3 regions of the Vibrio diabolicus genome follow, and region 1 is predicted to be linked to each of the others. Evidence: riboswitches for the same ligand, from Rfam matches in the RefSeq annotation. Region 1 holds a riboswitch; each other region holds the start of a gene.
The links. A riboswitch is a leader RNA that binds a small molecule or an ion and turns the genes downstream of it on or off. The one in region 1 is predicted to bind thiamine pyrophosphate.

Region 1 (4,059 bases):
CTGACGACGACCAGAACCCGTAGGCTCATAACCTGTCTTCATGCCACCCATTTTATCGACCATAAAGCTGGTTAGCTTACCGTCTTTGATCAATTGAGTTCGCTGAGTCTTCATGCCTTCGTCATCAACATGAATCGAGCCCCATTCGTTGGTCATGGTGCCATCATCGACAGCATTCACTGCAGTGTGAGCAACCATTTCGCCCATTTTGTCGTGGAATACGGACGCTTTCTTCGCAACCGAAGTGGTTTCGAGTAAGTGACCACACGCTTCATGGAAGATAACGCCGCCAAAGCCGTTACCAATTACCACTGGCATTTCACCCGATGGACAAGCATCCGCGCCAAGTTTCACTAACGCTTGCTGCGCGATAGTTTGACCCAGCTCTTTCGAATCAAGTTGTTCGCTGAACTCCCAACCAGCAAGAGCGCCAGGACCTTCCATACCAGAAGACTGCTCATTACCTTTTTGAGCAACGGTGTTACCCGCCACACGAATGTAGTGACGCGTATCGTCTACATGCAAACCTTCTGAGTTGAAGATAGACACTTGCTGCTCGCGCTGAAGCACACTACCAATGAACTGGCTGATGTACTCACTTTCTGCACGCGCAGCTTGGTCAACTTTCAATAGAAACGCGATTTTTGAATCTAAGTTGGCATCCTGACTTAACGGCATGCGGCAACCGTGTTGGATTGGGTAGCGGTTCAAATTTAAAGAACCTGCTGACGCGATTTGCTCACGCTTGTCTTTTGCCGCAAGCAATGAGGTTACGCGTTTTAGCTCGGCTTCGTCCGTGCTATTGGTGTATCCATAAAGCACTTTGTGACCGAAGAAGAGGCGAATACCGATACCAAAATCAATCCCCGAATTGATCTTGTCCACCTCACCAGATGCGATCTGGACGGTGTTAGTTTGATGATGTTCAACGAATAGTTCAGCGAAATCAGCCCCTAAAAAGAGAGCATGATCGATCACTGACTTCGCTGTTGCAGAATTAAGCATGAAGTCTCCTTGCTCGATGATCGTCTTAGCCTTCCTAATTAACTGTCGAAAAGTTCAACAAAGTTAAATTGGCAACGCGTTAAATTTTAACAGTTTTTTAACCTTGTTTTGTGCTAATCCTTGCTTAGCGAGACCACGATTATTTATTAAATATTCCAGGTTCAGCTCTTTCACCAGAGCGTTGCACTAGTAAATTCCACACGACGAACCATTTAGATGCTTACTCTATCACTCACCTCGCATAATTGAATACTCAATAATAATTACTCTCAAAAAACGTATCCCTTCCGCAATGGTCCTGCTATCATCCGAGCGAAATAGTCGGGGGGCCACGCGATAAGCGTTGGCTGAGATCGAGATTCGAGACCCGTTGAACCTGATTCAGTTAGCACTGACGTAGGGAACTATGCGCACTTTGCCTTTCGCCGCCCCTCTTAGGTAAGCGATAGCGATCGAAAAATCGATCTATCTGCAACGGTCAAAGTCAGTTCCTATACGTCTTGTAGTAGGAGCGACCATGACGCAGCAATCACAACCTCATTCACATCACACGCCAGCCTTGCCTACCCCTATCGTATTGACCATCGCGGGCTCAGACAGTGGTGGCGGTGCAGGTATTCAAGCCGACATCAAAGCGATGTCCGCAACCGGCAGTTTTGCTTGCTCGGTAATCACGGCGATTACTTCGCAAAATACCCAAGGCGTTTCTGCGATTTTCCCCATTCCTCTCGACCATGTAGAGAGCCAACTTGATGCAGTATTTACCGACCTCAACATCGTTGCAGTCAAAGTGGGCATGCTAGCCGACTCCAACATCATCAAAGTTGTTGCAGACAAAATTAAACAATACCAGCCAAAACACCTCGTGATTGACCCTGTAATGGTGGCCACCAGCGGCGATCTATTACTGGAACAGTCGGCAATCAGCACATTAAAAGAAGAGTTAATTCCACTGGCAGACATCATCACTCCTAACCTGCCAGAAGGTGCAGCATTGACGGGTAAGCCAGTGCCTCAATCAGAATCTGAAATGAACGATATGATTACCGACCTTCGTGCACTTGGTGCCAAAGCTATTCTGCTCAAAGGCGGTCATCTTGAAGAAAATGAAAACAGCAACGATCTGCTGATCATGCAAGACTGTGCCGAGTTAATCAGCGCCAAGCGTTTTCCGACCAAAAACACCCACGGTACGGGCTGTACACTGTCTTCCGCCATTGCGTCTTACCTTAGCCAAGGCAACAACCTACACAAAGCAGTGCACCTTGGTAAGCAGTACATCAGCCAAGCTATCGCACACGCTGATGAATTGGATGTCGGTAAAGGTCACGGCCCTGTGAATCACTTTTTTTCGGGTCATACTTATGTTCGCTAACGCGATTGGCATTCAGCTTTCCGACGCCAGTTTGCAATACAAAGACAGCCAAACACCGACTTTAGCGAAAGTGAACATGGTCATTCCTATCGGTCAATGGACGGTATTACTCGGGCGAAGTGGCTGCGGAAAAACCACGATATTGCGTTACTTAGCTGGCCTACTGGATAACCAAGTTGACTGGCATGGCGAACTCATCACAACCGATGGCGCCGCACTGCATGACCGTATCGCTTACATGGCTCAGCAGGATTTATTGCTACCGTGGCTTAACGTGCTGGATAACGTCTGCCTTAGCTCGCGCTTTTCTCACGCCAACTCAAATTCAGCGGATGATAAACAACGTGCTCTCAACTTATTAGAGCACGTTGGGTTGGCTGATTATGCTAACGCCAAACCCGCTCAACTCTCTGGAGGTATGCGACAACGCGTAGCCCTTGCTCGCACTCTGATGCAAGACAAACCTTTGGTTTTGATGGATGAACCTTTCTCGGCATTGGACGCCGTGACTCGCCACAAATTGCAAACTCTCTCAGCCGAGCTACTAAAGGACAAAACCGTTGTCTTGATTACGCACGACCCACAAGAAGCGGTGCGATTGTCACACCAACTCTATGTGTTGCAAGGCACGCCTGCTCAAGCGCAGCACTTGGTTGTTCCGGACTCCAAGCCACCAAGATCTCTCGATGGAGAGTGCGCAGCGCTACAGCAGGCGATTTTGGATCAGTTGGAGAAAGACTATGAGTGATATGACTCAGTACAACTCCGCTTCGGCGCGTATTAGTAAAAAGGAACGCGTAACTCATCCGGCGTTGCGTCTGCTGATCAGCGCAGCCGTGATCTTAGGTTTGTGGCAACTCATTGTAGTGGTGTTTGACATGCCAAGCTTCATCTTGCCTTCGCCAATTGAAGTATTGGATAGATTAGTCACTCGATACGACGTGCTACTCAAACACACTTGGGTAACGGCACAAGAGATCCTACTTGGCCTCGCACTCGGCTTATCGATGGGTTTGCTATTCGCTTTGCAAATGCTGATGTTCGAGCCGCTCAAACGCTGGCTATTGCCGATTCTTATCGCTAGCCAAGCCATTCCAGTATTTGCTATCGCGCCCGTGTTGATGCTGTGGCTCGGTTACGGCATCGCATCGAAAGTAGTAATGGCGGCGATCATCATCTTTTTCCCCGTCACGACATGTTGCTACGACGGTTTACGCAATACACCAACTGGTTACCTCGATCTTGCCAAAACCATGGGCGCATCGAAATGGCAATTACTGCGCCATATTCAACTACCTGCCGCCCTACCAACGTTAGCGTCTGGTATTCGCGTTGCCGTGGTTATTGCGCCGATTGGTGCCGTGGTAGGTGAATGGGTCGGCTCAAGTGAAGGCTTGGGCTATCTGATGCTCCAAGCTAACGCTCGCATGATCATTGATGAGATGTTTGCGGCGCTGTTTATCCTCGCCGCGCTGTCTATCGCACTCTATTTCACTACTGACAAATTACTGAAAAAAGCCATTCCCTGGGAAAACAAATAGGGAAAGAAAAAGGAAGAACCCCGTGAATAAAAACAAACTTATGAGCGCTGCTGCTCTGCTCGCTTCAATCGTTTCAACTAACGTACTTGCTGCCGAAAAGGAGCTTACTTTAATGCTGGATTGGTTCGTTAACCCGAA
Region 2 (4,059 bases), on a different replicon from region 1:
CTAATCACCAAACCCGGCGTCACCAAAATAATGGTGCCGATTAGCTCAATCTGATCGGCTCGCGTATTTTTGTACTGCAATCGCCAACGGCGACTGGTCAACAATATAGACACGCCCGCAGCGACCGCAAGCGCACTGGCTAACCCTGCCACTTTGAGTGAGTTAGATAACGCAGACCAAAAACGTTCATCGGTTAAAACCGTCCAAACTTGTTGGTTGATGCCACTCAGTAACACCATCAATAACGGTGGTATCACCAGTAAAAAGGCACCTATGATCCAAAAGCTATCCCAAGCTTTTGACCACCCATGATCCTTCGTTAAATATTGCTGTACCGATGTGCTGCCAGCACTGATAGAAACAGGCTTTGTTAACTTCTGCACTCCAATGGCAAGCAGTCCACATAACAGCATCTGCCACAGCGCCAATAACGCCCCAGCTTGTAAATCAAAATCAAACTTAATCGCTTGGTAAATGGCCAATTCAATGGTGGTAGATTTTGGCCCGCCCCCCAATGCCATTACAGTGGCGAAACTGGTGAAGCACAGCATAAATACCAAACCACAAACGTGGGGAAGTTGCTGTCTTAAACGCGGCCATTCCACCCAACGAAACTTATTCCAATGGTTCATACCTAAATGCGCACACAGCTTATGTTGCTCGGCAGGAATAGATTCTAATGCTTGCAACAGCAAGCGCGCCGCGTAAGGTAAATTAAAGAACACATGGGCGAGTAAAATGCCGTTCAAACCGTAAATAGAAAATGGCAGTTTGCTATCGAAACTCTGTAGCCACTGCGCTAACAAACCGCTGTTGCCATAAATCGCTAACAGCCCGAAAACACCAACCAAAACAGGCAAAACTAGCGTCGATGCAAACAGCTTAAGCAGTAATGACTTACCCCAAAATTGGCGACGTGAAAGCGCGTGCGCAACTGGAATGGCAAAGCCAACACTGAGCAATGTGGAAAGAAAAGCTTGGTAGAAGCTGAACTTGGTGACATGTTGATAATACGGGTCGTCCCATACCACAGACACATCAAGTGAAGGGGCTTGAACAATCAAAGCACCTAGGGCAGAAACAACAAAGGTCGCGATGATCATCGCGACCCCTAAACCTATTTTTGGAACAGAATTCAAAGGTAAAACCTATCTCATTCAGATGAGGGGTGGAACGTCAGCTAAAACGTCAGTGCGCTTTGCCATTCGCGAATCCAAGACTTACGCATTTTTGCCACTTCATCAGCACTAAAGCTCAACGACTTGTTTGGAACGCTCAAGGTTTCAAAACCTTCAGGTAACTCAACGTCAGTAACAGGGTACATCCAGTTACCCGTTGGCATCGCTGACTGGAACTCATCACTTAAAATGAAATTCATAAATTGATCAGCAAGTTCTGAATTTTTTGCCCCTTTCACTTTAGCGGCGACTTCAACTTGCATGTAGTGACCTTCAGCAAAATTCGCCGTCGCAAACTTTGAATCGTTTTCCGCAATTAAGTGGTACGCAGGTGACGTAGTGTAAGAAAGCACTAAGTCCGACTCGCCGTTAAGGAACATGGAATACGCTTCTGACCAACCTTTCGTGACCGTTACGGTTTTGCTCGCTAGCTTCTGCCACGCTTGCGTCACATCGTCTCCATAGATGGATTTCATCCACAGCATCAAGCCTTGGCCCGGCGTTGACGTACGCGGATCTTGATAAATCACTTTCAAATCATCGCGCGTTTCCACCAGCTCTTTCATGCTTTTCGGCGGATTAGCCAGTTTCTCTGTGTTGTACACAAATGCGAAGTAGCCGTAATCGTACGGTACAAACGTCGTGTCGCTCCAACCATTTGGTAACACTGTGTTGGCCGTATCCACATTGTGCTCGGTAAGCAGACCGGTTTTCTTTGCTTCTGCCATCAGGTTGTTATCCAGACCTAACACGATGTCGGCTTTGCTATTACCGCCTTCAAGACGAAGACGATTCAGGATCGACACACCATCGTCCAACGCCACGAAGTTAACGTCACAGCCACATTTTGCTTCAAAAGCTTGCTCGATTTTAGGACCCGGCCCCCAATCTGCGGCAAAAGAATCGTAGGTATAAATAGTTAATGGGTTTTCAGCAGCAAACGCTGAAGTAGAGGTAATTGCAGCTAAGGCAATCAGACTTGAAGTGGTTTTCACTGCTCGCTCTCCATGAGTATTTCAGAGAAATAAGTTGAGCGGCACAGGGTTGAGGCGGCTATTAAGGACTTCCAATATCCAGACTCAATTCCTACGCCAGCATTATCTGGTTCAGGTAATACGGGTCCCTAGTTAAGAACTTAGGTCTCAGCGCCCAAATGCATTGATTGACTCAATGCTAAATGGGTTTGCTCCCCGATGAGTTGGATGGATTGTAAAGGTATTTGAGTGGTTACACAATCAGCTCACGAACGCTGGTCATAACCCCAACGAGGCACTAAACCTTGCTCAATACCTAAGTGGTCGAGAATTCTCGCCACCATAAAATCCACTAAGTCTTCAATGCTCTTCGGCTGATGATAGAAGCCCGGAGCCGCTGGCATGATGGTCACGCCCATTTGCGACAGTTTGTGCATGTTCTCCAGATGCAGCGTTGAGAATGGTGTTTCGCGAACCACGAGCAACAGCTGCCCGCGCTCTTTCATTACTACATCAGCGGCCCGTTCGATCAAGTTGTCCGACATACCGTGTGCTATGGCCGCAACGCTTCCCGCAGAGCATGGGCAAACCACCATTTGTTTGGGCGCTGCAGAACCAGACGCAACCGGCGAGAACCAATCGTCTTTACCGCAAACGGTGATGTTATTTGGATCACAGTTGAGATGTTCCACCAGCGCTTGCTTTGCGGCTTCTGGGCCACTTGGCAACTTAAGATTGTGTTCGGTTGCCATCACGACACGAGCCGCCGAAGAGATCAGAACGTAGACATGATAATCCGCCGCGACCAAACATTCTAAAAGGCGCAGACCATAAGGTGCACCAGATGCTCCAGTTAACGCTAAAGTGATGGCTTTTTCTGCTTGCTGCTGTTTGTTTTGCATAAAATCAGGCTTTTTGTTTAAGTTGCTCGAGGATCTTGCCGTGAATACCGCCAAAGCCACCATTACTCATCACGAGGATTTGGTCACCTGGCTGCGCACGTTCAACGATTTTCGCTACAAAGTTATCGATGTCAGCGTCAACAAAAGCAGGTTGCTGACATTGTTCCGCGATATCTTGCACCGACCATTCGATGTTGTCTGGTTGGAATAAGAACACTTCATCTGCGCTGTGTAGCGAATCCGCGAGTGTGTTTTTGTGCACGCCGCGCTTCATAGTGGCAGAACGAGGTTCCAACACGGCAAGAATGCGTTTTTCGCCTACCTTGTTACGCAAACCACCGACGGTGAGTTCAATTGCCGTTGGGTGATGCGCAAAATCATCGTAAACCGTCACACCTTGCTCTTCACCTTTTAACTCAAGACGGCGCTTGGTGTTAATGAAACGGCCCAGAGCCTGACACGCAAGCTCCGGCGTTACGCCAACGTGTCGCGCCGCGGCAATCGCCATCAGTGCATTATCAACGTTATGATCACCCACCAAATCCCATTCGACGGTACCGACCTTCTCGCCTTGCAGAGCAACTTCAAATTTTGAGCCATCGACCACTAATTTGTGCGCTTGCCAGTCGCCATCAACACCTGAAAACTGCTTTTCTGTCCAGCAACCACGCTCTAATACATCCGCCAAAGCTTGGTCTTGCTTCGGAGCTAAGATTAAGCCATTGCCGGGAACCGTTCGCACTAAATGATGGAATTGGCGCTTGATCGCCTCTAGATCATCGAAGATGTCAGCATGATCAAACTCAAGGTTGTTCATGATTAAGGTTCGAGGATGGTAGTGCACAAACTTAGAACGCTTATCGAAAAAAGCACTGTCATATTCGTCCGCTTCAACGACAAAAAACATGCTTTCGCCCAAACGAGCAGAGACTCCAAAGTTACCAAGAACTCCACCAACTAGGAAACCAGGTTGATAACCGCAGTCTTCGAGTATCCAAGCCAGCA
Region 3 (4,059 bases), on a different replicon from region 1:
CCATGTGAGAGTAGGACATCGCCAGGCTTTAAATTATGGACACTTGCTGATTACAAGCGAGTGATACCACTGCGGAGTGGTAGTTCAGTTGGTTAGAATACCGGCCTGTCACGCCGGGGGTCGCGGGTTCGAGTCCCGTCCACTCCGCCACTTAATATCGACAACCTCGCCCATGCGAGGTTTTGTCAAATCTAGAATATAAGAATTCTACAGGGGTGTAGCTCCAATTGGCAGAGCAGCGGATTCCAAATCCGCGTGTTGGGAGTTCGAATCTCTCCACCCCTGCCATATATCGAGGCTCTGACTTAGGTCAGAGCCTTTTTTGTATCTGCTTGCATCCCACCTATATGCCTTTCTGCTGCCTGCTGCTCTTTGTAAGTATTTATTAACTCACCAACCTATTAGACTAGTCGTTATAACCAAGTGCTCCGAAATGTTAGCAATAAATGAGAATCATTATTTATATTTAGTTACACTTAACCGATCTGGATTAATGGGTAACTATGTATGGATATATCTCGTCGACGCTTCCTTCAATCATCCTTAGCGATCTCCGCGCTTACTGTTCTACCTGCATGTTCTCTATCTAGGAGTACTAATAAGCAGGGGCAGTATATATACGATATCACTGCAGAGCCTTCTACGGCTGAACTAGTGCCCGGTTTCAATACTGAGGTATTAGCTTTTAATGGGCGTATACCTGCACCGATAATTCGTTGCCGACAAGGGGAAAAGGTAACAATCAACTTCATCAATAAGCTATCAGAGCCGACGACGATTCATTGGCATGGCTTGAGGATTCCTATTGAAATGGATGGAGTTCCGTTTTTAAGCCAGGCTCCTATAATGCCCGGAGAGACTTTTACGTATGAGTTTACCCCGCCAGATGCAGGTACGTTTTGGTATCACCCACACATGAACAGTGTTAAGCAGCTTGGTATGGGGTTGGTTGGGCTAATAATTGTTGAAGAGGCTGAGCCTGTTCAGTTTGATGAAGAGCATGAAGTCGTCCTCAAGCATTGGCATTTAGACAAGCAAGGACAGTGGAAGAATCTAATGGTGCCGCGCTTGAGTGCACGTATGGGAACGCCAGGAGAGTGGAGTAGCGTCAATGGTATTCATGAGCCTGTTTATACGCTGAAGCAGAACGCGACTACGCGATTAAGAATTGCTAATGTCGATAACACCATTACCTATCCGATCGCGATTGAAGGCACAGAGGCTTGGGTTATTGCCATCGATGGCAATCCAGTTAAAACGCCTTATAGGCTCACTCAACACAAAATTGGTCCGGGAATGAGATTGGATATCGGATTGATTGCTCCGAAGGCTGGAGAGCGTGTTTATGTGCGTCAAATGAAAGGGCGCTTCCCATTCTCTTTGTGTGAGTTTGAAGTTGTTGAGTCTGACCTGCCAAGCAACAAGAAACTGCCTTTATTGCCTCTCAACCCTGTGCCTGATCTTGATTTGGAAAATGCGAAGCAAATCGATTATGTGTTTGAATGGGAGGGGGCGATCACTCCCGTCGATAAATCGGGCAAAGCGATACCTAAATTCTGGCTGATGAACAAACGGGCTTGGGAGGGAATGAGCATAGATAATATCCCTGCGCCACTTTCAACATTGGAGCTTGGAAAAACCTATATCTTCAATTTGAAGAACGTTACTCAATATCATCATCCTATTCATCTTCATGGGCATACATTTACTGTTCTTGAGTTAGATGGGAAGAAACTCGACGAACCGTTCCATACCGATACGGTTTTACTTGGAAAAAATGGCAGTGCCAAAGCTGCCTTTGTTGCTAATAACCCTGGACGTTGGATGTATCACTGCCATGTTATTGAGCACATGAAAACCGGTTTGATGGGGTATATTGAAGTAAAGTGACTCCTGTAACTTTTTTAATCTCAGCGTGTTTTAAATGCAATACGTTGTCGAATTCTAAAATTTCACCATCAATATTGCTTTAGTTTTGGTTACAATATCGTCATCAATAGTGTTGGGGGAATTATGGGGCAGTTTTCCATTCTTGGTTTTATTGCACTAGGTGGTGCTTTCGGTGCGTGTTCTCGTTACTTGATATCTGAACTGTGTGTCATTTTATTGGGGCGTGGTTTTCCATACGGTACGCTAACTGTTAATGTGGTTGGTTCATTTATCATGGGCTTGTTGATTGCTGCGTTCGACAATGAACTGTTGGCAACAGAACCTTGGCGACAAGTGATTGGTTTGGGCTTTTTAGGGGCACTGACGACGTTTTCCACCTTTTCTATGGATAATGTTTTACTTATGCAGCAAGGTGCGTTTCTTAAGATGGGGTTAAATATTTTATTAAATGTGGTGCTGAGCATCTCTGCTGCGTGGATCGGTTTCCAATTATTGATGCGCAGCTAGCAAAGTAGTTAAAAATTAAACAGGTCGGCTTGGTTTAACCAGGCCGTTTTTATATACTGATATCACTTGTCGGAGTGCCATAAGGCTGAGACCGTTAATTCGGGATCCGTTGAACCTGATCAGATTAGAATCTGCGAAGGGAACAAGAGAAGATATTTATACCGGAGTTCTTTCTGGTTGACCTATCAAATAGTCGAATGTTGTTATAGGCAAATTACTTAAGCTTTATTTAGCCTTAATTTGACTCCTCTTGTCGCATCTATCCGCCAAGCATTTTTATCCAATTACTTTTTATCTAGTATAACAAAGCAAGGAAAAATGCTATGTCGAGTCGCAAACAAGCGAGACTGGAAGCAAAACAGTTTATTGAAACACTCTCGGTACAGCCGTACCCAAATTCCACAAAAGTATATGTAGAAGGTTCACGTCCAGATGTTCGTGTACCTATGCGTGAAATAGCGCTAGCAGATAGTCTGATTGGTGGCACAAAAGAAGCGCCTATTTTCGAGCCGAATGAAGCCGTCCGAGTCTACGATACGTCAGGTGTTTATACTGATCCGAACTACGATATTGACCTTTATAGCGGCTTACCAAAGCTAAGAGAAAGCTGGATTGAAGAGCGAGGTGACACAGAGTTACTCGATGAAGTAAGCTCGGTGTACACCAAAGAACGCTTAGAAGACGAAACACTAGACGATCTTCGTTACGGTAATCTACCACGTATTCGACGTGCCAAAGATGGGCAATGCGTCACTCAACTGCACTATGCTCGCAAAGGTATTATCACCCCAGAAATGGAATTCATCGCGCTGCGTGAAAACATGGGTCGTGCCAAGTACCGTGATGATGTGCTGAATCAACAGCATCCTGGTCAAAGCTTTGGAGCTAATCTTCCAAAAGACATTACCGCCGAGTTTGTTCGCAAAGAAGTTGCCGAAGGTCGCGCGATTATCCCTTCTAATATCAACCACCCAGAATCCGAACCAATGATCATTGGACGTAACTTTTTGGTCAAAGTGAACGCCAATATCGGTAACTCATCGGTGACGTCTTCGATTGAGGAAGAAGTTGAGAAGCTCGTTTGGGCGACACGCTGGGGTGGGGATACCGTTATGGATCTCTCTACTGGACGTAACATCCACGAAACTCGCGAGTGGATTCTGCGTAACAGCCCGGTTCCGATCGGTACCGTACCTATGTATCAAGCGCTGGAAAAAGTGAATGGAGTTGCCGAAAACCTTAACTGGGAAGTGATGCGCGATACTCTGATTGAGCAAGCAGAGCAGGGCGTTGATTACTTCACTATCCATGCCGGTTTACTACTTCGCTATGTGCCAATGACTGCAAAGCGTGTTACTGGCATCGTCTCTCGTGGTGGTTCTATCATCGCGAAATGGTGTTTAGCGCATCACCAAGAAAGCTTCTTATACACCCACTTCCGAGAGATCTGTGAAATCTGTGCCAAGTATGATGTGGCACTTTCTCTCGGTGATGGTCTGCGCCCTGGTTCGGTTGCCGATGCTAATGACGAAGCGCAATTTGCGGAGCTTCGTACTCTTGGTGAGTTGACTAAGGTTGCGTGGGAATACGACGTACAGGTGATTATCGAAGGTCCTGGCCATGTTCCAATGCACATGATCAAAGAGAACATGGAAGAGCAGC

Region 2: it holds a riboswitch for thiamine pyrophosphate, as region 1 does, so the genes downstream of both, thiB (thiamine ABC transporter substrate binding subunit) here and thiD (bifunctional hydroxymethylpyrimidine kinase/phosphomethylpyrimidine kinase) in region 1, are expected to answer to the same signal.
Region 3: it holds a riboswitch for thiamine pyrophosphate, as region 1 does, so the genes downstream of both, thiC (phosphomethylpyrimidine synthase ThiC) here and thiD (bifunctional hydroxymethylpyrimidine kinase/phosphomethylpyrimidine kinase) in region 1, are expected to answer to the same signal.

Annotation. Positions count from the first base shown of each region.
Region 1 covers NZ_CP042452.1:123,506-127,564, reverse strand. Annotated here, with positions in the region: gene FR741_RS15995 (TldD/PmbA family protein) at 1-1,005, opposite strand, end outside; TPP riboswitch at 1,318-1,425, shown strand; gene thiD (bifunctional hydroxymethylpyrimidine kinase/phosphomethylpyrimidine kinase) at 1,523-2,380, shown strand; gene FR741_RS15985 (ABC transporter ATP-binding protein) at 2,370-3,128, shown strand; gene FR741_RS15980 (ABC transporter permease) at 3,121-3,921, shown strand; gene FR741_RS15975 (ABC transporter substrate-binding protein) at 3,944-4,059, shown strand, end outside.
Region 2 covers NZ_CP042451.1:2,935,043-2,939,101, forward strand. Annotated here, with positions in the region: gene thiP (thiamine/thiamine pyrophosphate ABC transporter permease ThiP) at 1-1,139, opposite strand, end outside; gene thiB (thiamine ABC transporter substrate binding subunit) at 1,181-2,173, opposite strand; TPP riboswitch at 2,245-2,381, opposite strand; gene FR741_RS13810 (flavin prenyltransferase UbiX) at 2,419-3,054, opposite strand; gene mpl (UDP-N-acetylmuramate:L-alanyl-gamma-D-glutamyl-meso-diaminopimelate ligase) at 3,059-4,059, opposite strand, start outside.
Region 3 covers NZ_CP042451.1:63,250-67,308, forward strand. Annotated here, with positions in the region: rRNA gene rrf (5S ribosomal RNA) at 1-27, shown strand, start outside; tRNA gene FR741_RS00340 (tRNA-Asp) at 74-150, shown strand; tRNA gene FR741_RS00345 (tRNA-Trp) at 212-288, shown strand; gene FR741_RS00350 (multicopper oxidase family protein) at 508-1,890, shown strand; gene crcB (fluoride efflux transporter CrcB) at 2,014-2,397, shown strand; TPP riboswitch at 2,458-2,556, shown strand; gene thiC (phosphomethylpyrimidine synthase ThiC) at 2,721-4,059, shown strand, end outside.